DNA from 2 places in the Robertmurraya sp. GLU-23 genome. Region 1 is predicted to be linked to the other one. Evidence: riboswitches for the same ligand, from Rfam matches in the RefSeq annotation. Region 1 holds a riboswitch; the other holds the start of a gene.
The links. Region 1 has a riboswitch for cyclic di-GMP ahead of ACVBAX_RS07900 (type II secretion system protein). Riboswitches for the same ligand answer to the same signal wherever they lie in the genome.
Positions count from the first base shown of each region.

Region 2: linked by a shared signal. The riboswitch ahead of ACVBAX_RS24375 (anti-repressor SinI family protein) and the one ahead of ACVBAX_RS07900 (type II secretion system protein) in region 1 are both predicted to bind cyclic di-GMP.

Region 1 is NZ_JBRKCV010000003.1:86,456-91,873, forward strand. Features, by position in the region: gene ade (adenine deaminase) at 1-256, opposite strand, end outside; gene ACVBAX_RS07890 (deaminase) at 285-755, opposite strand; gene ACVBAX_RS07895 (hypothetical protein) at 1,167-1,688, opposite strand; cyclic di-GMP riboswitch class II at 2,063-2,146, shown strand; gene ACVBAX_RS07900 (type II secretion system protein) at 2,243-2,614, shown strand; gene ACVBAX_RS07905 (prepilin peptidase) at 2,700-3,452, shown strand; gene ACVBAX_RS07910 (type IV pilus modification PilV family protein) at 3,466-3,870, shown strand; gene ACVBAX_RS07915 (prepilin-type N-terminal cleavage/methylation domain-containing protein) at 3,860-4,264, shown strand; gene ACVBAX_RS07920 (hypothetical protein) at 4,284-5,348, shown strand; gene pilM (type IV pilus biogenesis protein PilM) at 5,374-5,418, shown strand, end outside.
Region 2 is NZ_JBRKCV010000027.1:15,747-21,164, forward strand. Features, by position in the region: gene ACVBAX_RS24355 (HD-GYP domain-containing protein) at 24-1,004, opposite strand; gene ACVBAX_RS24360 (hypothetical protein) at 1,366-1,554, opposite strand; gene map (type I methionyl aminopeptidase) at 1,602-2,354, opposite strand; gene ACVBAX_RS24370 (helix-turn-helix domain-containing protein) at 2,928-3,257, shown strand; gene ACVBAX_RS24375 (anti-repressor SinI family protein) at 3,388-3,522, opposite strand; cyclic di-GMP riboswitch class I at 3,555-3,649, opposite strand; gene ACVBAX_RS24380 (hypothetical protein) at 3,905-4,111, opposite strand; gene ACVBAX_RS24385 (pseudouridine-5'-phosphate glycosidase) at 4,421-5,335, opposite strand; gene ACVBAX_RS24390 (carbohydrate kinase) at 5,349-5,418, opposite strand, start outside.

The DNA of each region.
Region 1 (5,418 bases):
TTGGAGACACCATAGATGATTCAATATGAACATGACCATCAAGAAAAGCAGGGCATACATATCGCCCGCTTGCATCAAATTCCTTTTTACCAGAATAATTCCCTACTCCAACAAAGGCACCATCTGTAATAGCAACGTCACCTTCATAGATTTCACCGGTAAATACATCAATAATTTTGCCATTTTTTATGACAAGGTCAGCCTCCATTTTCCCTGAGGCTGCTTCAATACGTTGTTTTAGTCTGTTTTTGTCCATACTCTCCTCCTAGAGTGTCTATAAGAGACTAGTATTCTGTTTTGTCAGATGATACTTCCCACATTTTAAACGGTAGATTGTACTGCTCAACCGTAATTTGATTCATCATAATCGTTCTGTTTTCAATTGGCAAGCTAATTTCTTCATAAATAAAGTGGTCATCAAAGCCAATTTGAGCCGCTTCCTCTTTCGTACAAGCATAATAAACTGCCTTTGGTCTCGCCCAATAAATCGCTCCGATGCACATCGGACATGGCTCACAGCTTGTATAAATCTCACAATCTGTTAATTGAAAGCTACCTAAATAGGAGCATGCCTCACGAATCGCTTGAACCTCAGCATGGGCAGTAGGGTCATTGCTGCTCGTGACCTCATTTTTTCCTTTTCCGATAATTTTCCCGTCTTTAATCACAATGGCCCCAAAAGGACCACCATGATTACTTAACACATTTTCACAAGCTAACTTAATCGCTTCATTCATAAAAAATACTTTTTCCAATAAAATCACCTTTTCCGATGTTGTGAATGTTTGAGTAAGGCTGTTTTCGTAAGGTAGTTGTTAAAATCTTAAAGCCGATTTTAACGTGAAAATAACTATTTTACGCTTAAGAATTTAGTTTGCAGGCTCTCTTCTTATTAAATTTATGCTATTTTCTGCGGGAACTTAGCACAATTATTACAATTTTGTTCCAAAAAGCAACAAAGTTTAAGAAAAGAGCCTTGAGTAAAAAACTAACCTTTGTAAAAAGGTTAGTTTTTTGGGGTTGGAGGGATAAAGAAGGTTTATATAATAGGTGGGTATATTTCTGTATTATATGTATGTTTGAATATTCTGTCTGTTATGTTGTAACATTTTTTAACAATAAAAAAGCTCTTACCTGGAAAAGGTAGGAGCAACTTGTCAGATTATTTACTTAGAACGTAGTCTCTTGATAGCTTTTACGAGTAAGGTGATATACCCAATCATGATCCCATAACCAATCAGAAGAATAAGCATAGGCACATATTCGGGAGTAGTCCCAGAATCGGTAGACATGCCAGCCAAGAACAAAGGCATGATTGGAAGCATGATGACACCTGGTCCCATTCCAAGTACCGGTAAGGCACCGATCCCAATGACTACCCATGGCCAAATGGGTTTTTTCTCTTGAGGAGTCGGATCTAGATTTGTTTCAATGACAGTGTATTTTGCTTTATATTCGTTATATTTCTTAATGGCTGTCCAAGCTCTCTTCATTCCCCATAGCAAAACAACAATCATGCAAACACCAATTGTAAAGAAAATGATAGAGATAGAAGTTACGATTTCTAGTTGTCTGATTTGCATAAAAAGTGTTAACAGTATACCGGGTAAAGAGAAAACGATAAAAAGGCCACCCAAAATAAGAACAACCCAAGCCCAAATAGGTTTTTGTTGGTATGGTTGAGACATATGTAATCCCCTTTTTAATAGAATAAGTGATATTTTCTTCCTATTATAATGGGTAAAAAGGGAAAAATGTTACTTTGTTTTATAAATATTGGAAAAATTTATTTGAGGTAGATTATGATATCTAATAGGTATAAGGAACTATTTAATGGTTGCTCCTGTTATTAATTGGAATTGCTATTTCTGAAAAATAAAGATGATAAATGAGGAAATTGAAGATACTACTCTATATGGGAAAATAGTATAGAAAATGGTGTTTTTAAAATAATGTTTAGCCAACATTTCCTAATAGTAAATTTACATAAAACCTCTTTTTTTTTCATTTTTTTTAGTGTAGACTACTAGTAAATAAGTAATGTTTATCACAGAGTCTTTTCATTAGATAAGGGCGCGAAGAAATATGACTTGTACGTGGGCACCTGAGTCATATCGAGCGATTGGTGCAACCGACCTTTACAACTACATTCCATAGAATGAGCTGTAAAGGTTTTTTTATTCCCAAATTTTAAGAAAAAGCTCTCGAAAAAACATAAAAATTAAAAGGGGGACCTTTCTTCATGTTAAAATCATTAAAGAAGAAAATGAAAGACCAAGCGGGTTTAACACTAATTGAACTACTTGTTGTTATTGTTATTTTGGGGATTATTGCTGCTGTGGCGGTGCCGATGGTTATGGGCAATAAGGATAAAGCAGAGATTAATACTAATAAGCAGACTTTATCTATTTTAAAGGATGCAGTTAACAGATATGAAGTAGAAGTGGGAAGCGTACCAGCTGACGTAGGTGCACTTGTAGCAGGCAAATATCTAGATTCTGCACCAACATGTGCTGAAGATACAACAAAGTTTTTCACAGTTACTAACGGAGCTATAAGTTCATCTTGTAATGGTGTTTCAACACCATCTTCTGATGATTCAGACGAAGATTAATAGCTAATATTAGCTGTCGCAACATAAAAAATGCGGCAGTTTTATTTTTATGAAATGGAAACCTCGATGAAAGGGGCTGAAGTAATTGCTTATAGTTGATCTATTCATTATTATTATATCCCTCGTATTGGGTAGCTTCTTTAATGTAGTAGCAATCCGTCTCCTAAAAAAAGAATCCATCTCCTACCCACCATCCCACTGTACCTCCTGTAATCACAGGTTAGGTTTCTTTGACTTATTTCCTCTATTTAGTTACCTATTCTTAAAAGGTCGTTGTCGTTATTGTAAAGAAAGGATCTCTCCTTTATACCCATTAGGAGAGGGAATGACTGCAATCATATTTTTTATTGTTTACAAAGAAATAGGGCTTACTTCAGAACTACTACCTGCAATCCTATTATCAACGTTATTAATTCTTTCTGTACTAACAGACATTCGTGAAAAGTTAATTTTAGACGTGATTACTCTACCAAGTATTGTAGTTCTAGTAATTGTACGTTTCTTTATCGGAGAAGAACCATTTTTAACTTACTTACTAGGCAGTGTAGTTGGTTTCGGTTTGCTCTTGTTGCTTGCTGTTGTTAGCAAAGGCGGCATGGGTGGCGGTGACATTAAGCTGTATGCAGCTATTGGAGTGGTACTCGGCCCAGCACTAACTGTAATGAGCTTGGTTTTAGCCTCATTTGTAGGAGCCGTTGTTGGAGTACTATTAATCGCACTAAAAGTTGTTAAACGAAAAGAACCGATTGCCTTTGGGCCTTCGATTATGATTGGAACATTAGTGGCATACCTGTACGGAGAGGATATTTGGACCTGGTACAGCTTACTACTCCTATAAGGGGAAGATAAAAATGAACAACGAAAAGGGAGTCACATTAATTGAATTATTGATCTCTGTCGTCATTGCTGGAATGGCTATTATCCCTCTGCTGTTAATTATGACAGGCAGTTTTACTAGAACAACTGAACAGGGAAGGGATACACAGCTAATATATTTTGGCCAACAAGTAATGGAAGAAATCCGACAAAACGGCTTCACTGGTTCAACGCAAAATTATGACTGTTCCACTACGCAAGGCTGTAATATGCCTGGAACTCTCGGGGACCTGATAGACGCAACAGTTAAAGTGGTTGGGCAGGAATATACTCAAGAGAATATAACTCAAAGCTATAGTGAAATCCAAGTAATTGTAACTTCTGAAATAGATTCTAATGACCAAATCGAACTTTTTACGGTGGTGAGAAATGGTGAATAACCAAAAAGGTGTAACATTGATTGAATTATTAATTGTTATTCTTATTATGGTTAGTGTATCTGGACTTGTTTTCGCTCTATTTAGTTATGGGATAAAAATGGAAAGTGCAGTATCAAAGGAAAATGAATTGCAACGGGAAGCTAGATTTATAATGGAAACCATCTCTAATGCTGTTAGAGATGGGGAAGATGTTCGCAGTAAGATTTCATTTTCAAATAATGAATTAAAACTGGAATCAAATCTCTTATCGAATAACGTTAAGCAATTTGACTTTATGCCAGATGTAGAAAACGCAAGCCAATTCAAAGTAACCTTAGTTTTAGAAAAAGATAAACAAGAGTATAAAATATCTACTAAGGTAACCTCTAATGGAGAAGAAAGAGTAAGGTATTAGCTTTTTAGGGAGGAACTTTATGTTTGATAATTTGAGGAGGAACCAATCTGGAGCTGCACTAATGATTGTTCTAATCTTGGTTGTAATTGTCAGTATAGTTGGAACCTCTATGTTAGCAACCACTACTTATGGATTAAAAAATATAGTGAAAACAACTAAGGAGCAAGAAGAGTTTTACCGTGCTGAAGGAGCAATTGAAATAGTGTTAAATGAAATGGCTAATTATCAAGGTAAGGAAGGAAATGGCCCTTTAGCATACCTTCAAGAAAAGAGTAATGTAGCTAACTATTCAATTGGTGAAAAGAACGTTGAAGTTAGTTTAAGTACTAATATTGATCCTGATAATGTGAAATCCGGGGATACTATTGAGTTAACTTTAGGAGCTAAGTATACGAATGAACAAGAATCACAACTTAGTAGGGTAGTGAAAGTAGATATTACTGTGGATAATAAGATGGATTCTCCCTTTAAACAACCATATAACTTTGTAGATGATGATGATCTTAACTATAAATACGATAAAGATTCAGAACACCAAATAAAGATACCGATGCAAGAAACAGAACTAAAAATATATGAAGATGTATTAATCGATTATGGTGTCGTCTGGCCAGAAACTGATAAGAAAGGTAACAAAACAAGTTATTCAATAGAAGAAATGAAAGAAATAATAGAGGATCAGTCCGATCCAAGTAAAACCGAGACATTAATCTTCGATACTCTTGATATGAGTGGTAATAGTGACCCAACTATAACAATCCCAGAAAATAAAAGGGTTTTTATTAAAAATGTCATTCTTAGAGGTAGCGCAAATAAAGATCAGATAGTAATAAAAGGAGCTCTTATTGTAGATATATTGGATTTTAATGGTAATAGCATAATTAATGTACACAGTGGAATTGTTATTAATGAGGTGGCAGGACAGTCTAAAAGGTTTAAAGTTTATAGTGAACTAGATGAGGCAACGGGGATAAGTTGTGAGCTCATGAAAGTAACATGTGAGCGTCTTATTCTAGAAGAAGGTGGAAAAAGTCTCGCTTCTAGCATGAAAAAAGAAAGTATATCATTTTCTACCATACGATAATTCATCAACAGAAAGAAGGTGCAACATGTTCAATTTCAAAAAAAACGATACATTCTCCGGAATAGACTTT
Region 2 (5,418 bases), on a different contig from region 1:
AGCCGTTGTGCCCCGGCTCTATTTTACTGGTCCAACACTTCTGTGATAAGTAATGTGTGATTTTCCCCTAACGAAACTTCTTCATTTGAATCTAAGTATCGTACAAACGGTCTTTGAAGATTTCCTTTAACTTTCGTGACAATCGCTTTTCGCCCATTATTTAAAATGACCTTCGTGCCAGGAATAAAATGTGGTACTTCTTGGACAAATCGTTTAACAAGATCCGTACTAAAAAGCGTTCCACTCTTTGTCATTACATACTCCATCACCTCATGGGGAGGAATTCCTTTTTTCGATAATGCATTCTCGTAAAGATTGGCAATGCTGCAGATTTGGGCAAATTCATGTATTTCTTTTTCACGTAACCCTCTAGGTACTCCACTACCATCAAAGGCTTCGTGGTGCTGATAGGCAACATGTGCAGAAAGCAAACTCACTTCTCTTGTTTTTCGTAAATATTCGAACCCTACCCTCGGATGATCATCCTCTAAAGGAGTTAGAACTTTTCCTATGTCATGAAGCAATGTACCGACTGCTAAATCACGAATTTGCATTTGAGAGATTTGAAATTTTTTCGCGATTTGCAACGCAAGAAGTGTGACATTAACCGAGTGGGCATACTCGCGTAGATCTTCCGCTAATGAAGAGGCCGGAATTAAAAGAATGGCCTTTCTTTTATTTACTTCCTCAACTAGCTTAATCGCGAGCTGTTGAATCGGTCGAATCGGAAGTTCTTCCTTTTTCTCTACAGCTTTATAAACCGCCTGTAATACATCTACTGCATCCACCCATGTCGGAACATCGAGCATCTCCTCCATCGAAATTCCGAATGACTCTGCGTCCTCTATAAATAAATATCGAATATCAAGATCGATTAACTTTTGCAAGTATGTTGGATGGATCGAGCGTCCTGCTGCAAGGAGGACCCTTTTCTGCCGATCAAAAATCGGTTTGGCCAACTGCATGGTGCGTGGCTCATATTCATCAATTCGAATTAATCTCATGGTTACTCCCTCTACAATCATTATTACCCTTAGTATACAAATTGTTCATCAGCATTTCTATTGCCCTTTACTCCTAAGTTTCGCTTCTTCTATAGGATTGATAGGGGAATAGTTTGGGTCGGACCTTCAAATAATATGACGGAGTTATCCATATTTTGAAAGGAGGATGTTAGAATGATACGTAAACTTCTTATGGTTTTACTTGCTGGTTTTCTAGTGACGTCTGTTGTTGCTTGTGACGACGCACCAGGAGAAGATGAGATTGGCGATGGAGAAGTACAAGATGAGGAATAAGGTATTTTTTAAACAAGAAGGGAACAGCACGAGTTACGTGTTGTTCCCTATTTTAGGTCCTGCCTAATTACACACCCATTTTACGGCGTTGATTGCTCACCTTTTTGGTTTGCTGGCTTTTCATTTTCTTCGTGGTTGCAGGACCGTTTGCGCTAGCTTTTCCTCCTGCTTGCTGATTTTTCTTTTTTTCTAGTTGTTGCTTAATGGCTTCTTGTAAGCTTATTTTCTTTTTTTCTGTTTCATGGTTTTCTGTCATGGGTCTTCCTCCATCTTACTTCATATTTTTGTGTTGATATGGATTGATTATTCACCTTGATCTGTAAGAATGATCGGACCATTCTTCGTGATGGCAATGGTGTGCTCAAATTGAGCTGAGTTTTTTCCGTCCACAGTACGAGCGGTCCAACCATTGGAATCCATCTTTGTTTCATAGCTTCCAACATTAACCATCGGTTCGATCGTAAATACCATTCCCTCTTTTATGCGAGGACCTTTTCCTGGTAGTCCAAAGTGTGGAACATCCGGCTTTTCATGAATGGAGGGGCCAATTCCATGGCCAATAAAGTTTCTTACGACCGAGAATCCCTCTCCTTCCACATAGGTTTGAATCGCATGTCCGATATCTCCGATTCGATTTCCTACGACGGCTGCTTCAATTCCTTTGAATAAGCTCTTTTTAGTTACCTCTACAAGGCGGGTTGTTTCTTCAGAAGCTTCTCCAACGATATATGTCCATGCAGAGTCTGCTAAGGCGCTATTCACATTGACAACCATATCTATTGTAACAATGTCCCCTGTATTTAGAGGGTCTTTTCTCGGAAAGCCGTGACATATCTCATCATTAATACTAGCACATGTGGCGTATTCGTAACCTCTATACCCCTTTTGCTGAGCAATTGCACCATGCTGTGCTAAATATTTATCAACAAACTGGTCAATTTCCCAAGTTGTTATTCCTGGTCGGATCATTTTTTTTATTTCTTTATGACAAGCAGCCAGAAGCTCCCCTGCTTTTTTCATGGCCTCTATTTCACGAGGTGATTTTAATACAATCATTTATCTCACTTCCCCAAATCCCAATAATGTATAGTCTATATTGTACTCTCTAACGGTCTATATTAGCAAAGCATTCCTATGTCTAATTTTGTTAGATAACCTCAAACAATAGTCAATCAAACGTTTGATTGAATTCCCTTCCCCCCTTTAAAATCAACAAACACAAAAAAAGAATTTGTCGAACAAAAAAAATAGGTTTCACCCACCCCCATCCCGGGTATAAAAGGGTGTCAGACACCCTCCGTGGACAAAATGGGCATTCTGTCTTTTGGTGGTGTCTGTCACCGTTCGTGGACAGATGGGGTGGTTTTGTGCGTCTGGGGTGGACAGTGGGAATTTTTTAGTTACGCCCACAATTATCACTTTCAATACGAATGGTATTGTGTATAATGCTACATAGAAGGGTTAAAAGTTATTTATCAGCTTTTAATCACTAGAACCGTAATAACTATCCATTTGTGACTAACTAAAGAATTTTTAAGAACGGAACCTACTATTTTCGTTCTGAATATGGAACTAACGAATTTTTTTTGCTATTATGAATTCATACAGAGAGATAGGTGAGTGATCTAGATGATTGGAGATCGTGTTAAGAAACTTCGTCTTGAAAAGAAAATGTCCATGTCTGAGCTAGCTGAACAGGCTGGTGTCGCTAAATCATATTTAAGTTCATTAGAAAGAAATTTACAAACGAATCCGTCTATCCAATTTCTCGAGAAAATTTCAGCTGTCCTTCATGTACCAGTTGACCATCTTATACACGAGCATCCAAATAAAGATGAACTAGACTCTGATTGGATGAAGCTTGTGAAAGAGGCTATGAACTCCGGGGTTTCAAAGGATCAGTTTAAAGAGTTTCTTGAGTTTAATAAATGGAGAAGTAATCAATCAAATAATAACTAAAACAAAAAGACAAAATCCAGGTGATTTTGTCTTTTTTTCCAAAATAAAAAGCATTCCCATACGGTCCGACCCTAACGGAAATACTTTCATTCTATGTATGAAACAACCTGCTATGTAAGCTAGTTTCTTTTTATCCTCTAATTTCATTCTCACCTAAAAATCTTCTAATCTCTTCTTTCTCTAAACCTAACTTTTTTGCTTCAAGAATCAACATCATCCACTCATAGTCTAGTTCTTCTAACGTCACTTCACTCGTTTCCAACATTCCTCAATCTCCCCCTAAAATACAATCGTATTCCAGGCAGTCCAGCCGTCTTAGCAAAAAAACTTCTAACTACCTTAGACCTGCGACTTTGCGTCCCCCCTTTTCAGAAGGTTTGCCTTTTTCTGTGTTTTGCTCTCCCCATGTGATTCACTTATCAATCATTTTACTACTCGTTTTTAGTAAATTGTGTAAAAATTTGTCATACACTTAAAAACTTTCCCAACTTTTTAGTTACACTATTCGACAAGGACCTTCATAAGGAACAATTGAGCCCTAAAGAATTTATACAATTTTTTACATTTGTAAGATCAAGCACAAAAATCATAAGTCTTCATGTCGCCCACTGTCGAAATCATTTTTAAAATTTTCTGACTTTTAATGATTAAGTCTTTATTCCTAGTTTTTGATTCTCATATGCTTTTAATTTTCTTTGGATAGGAATGATATTTACATGTACCCTTTCAAGTGTAACCGCATCAAAAAAAGGTAACTTTGTTAGATTATGACCACATATCGGACAGATCCATTCCCCTGCTTCCGAACTGCTGTATGATGGACGATAACATTTGTCACAGTTTTTCCGGTACATTCCCGCCACCTACTATTCTAATAGTTTTCGTTTCTTATTCTATTATTTTTCGTTCTATATAAAGAATAATTTACTTTTATTTTAGACGGATGTGAGGGTAAACTAAACACTCTAAAATGACCATTTTTTCGTTATAATGAACAATTCCCTTTAGTTTTCAGCTCTTTTCTCCTTCTTTCTTACTTTTATAATTTTTTTAAGAACAAATTGTTCGTTACAGTGTACATTTTCAAAATTGTAAATCTAGTACTATTTTTATGCAAAAAAAAAGGAATCAGTCCTTGTGAGACTGACTCCTCAAAAATATTTTTAAGATAGAGTGTTAAGTTGAACTGCTATTTTTGATCCAACATCAGCATTATTTTTAACCAATGCAATATTTGCTTCTAAGCTTCTTCCTTCTGTAAGTTCTTTTACCTTTGCTAAAAGGAATGGAGTGACATTTTTACCCGCAATCTCATTTTCCTTTGCTTCTGTTAATGCCGTTTCAATCACATTATTGATAAATTCCTCTTCAAGAGCATCTGTTTCCGGGATTGGGTTAGCAATCACCACTCCACCGTTCAATCCTAATTCCCACTTTGTACGAATCATGCTCGCTGCTTCCTTTTCATCTTCCACTTGAACGTTCACTTGGAAAGGACTTGTTCTTGTATAAAAAGCCGGAAGAACATCAGTACCAAAGCCAACCACTGGCACCCCATGAGTCTCTAAATACTCTAATGTTAAACCAATATCAAGAATAGACTTCGCACCTGCGCACACAACAGCCACATTGGTTTGAGCGAGTTCTTGAAGATCTGCTGAAACATCCATCGTTACTTCAGCTTCACGGTGAACTCCACCAATCCCACCGGTTACGAACACTTCAATGCCAGCAAGCTCTGCACAAATCATCGTTGCTGCTACTGTTGTTGCTCCATTTTTCTTTGTCGCTACTAGGTATGGTAAATCTCTACGGCTCGCCTTTTCAATGTCCTTTCGGGTAGCAAGCATTTCTAACTCTTCGTCTGATAAGCCTATTTTTATTTTTCCGTCTAAAATAGCAATTGTAGCTGGTACCGCACCATTTTTACGAATAATATCCTCTACTTCCTTTGCCGTTTGCACATTTTGTGGGTACGGCATTCCGTGAGAAATAATCGTTGACTCTAATGCCACGACTGGTACATTATTTTTTTTCGCTTCTAAAACTTCTTGTGAGTATTCTAAATATTTTTCCATGTTTGTTTTCTCCTTAGTGGAAATTATGTTGAAAAGCTTCTTGTAGCTGTTGATGGTTCAATGTCGGGTTAACCGTTTCCTCT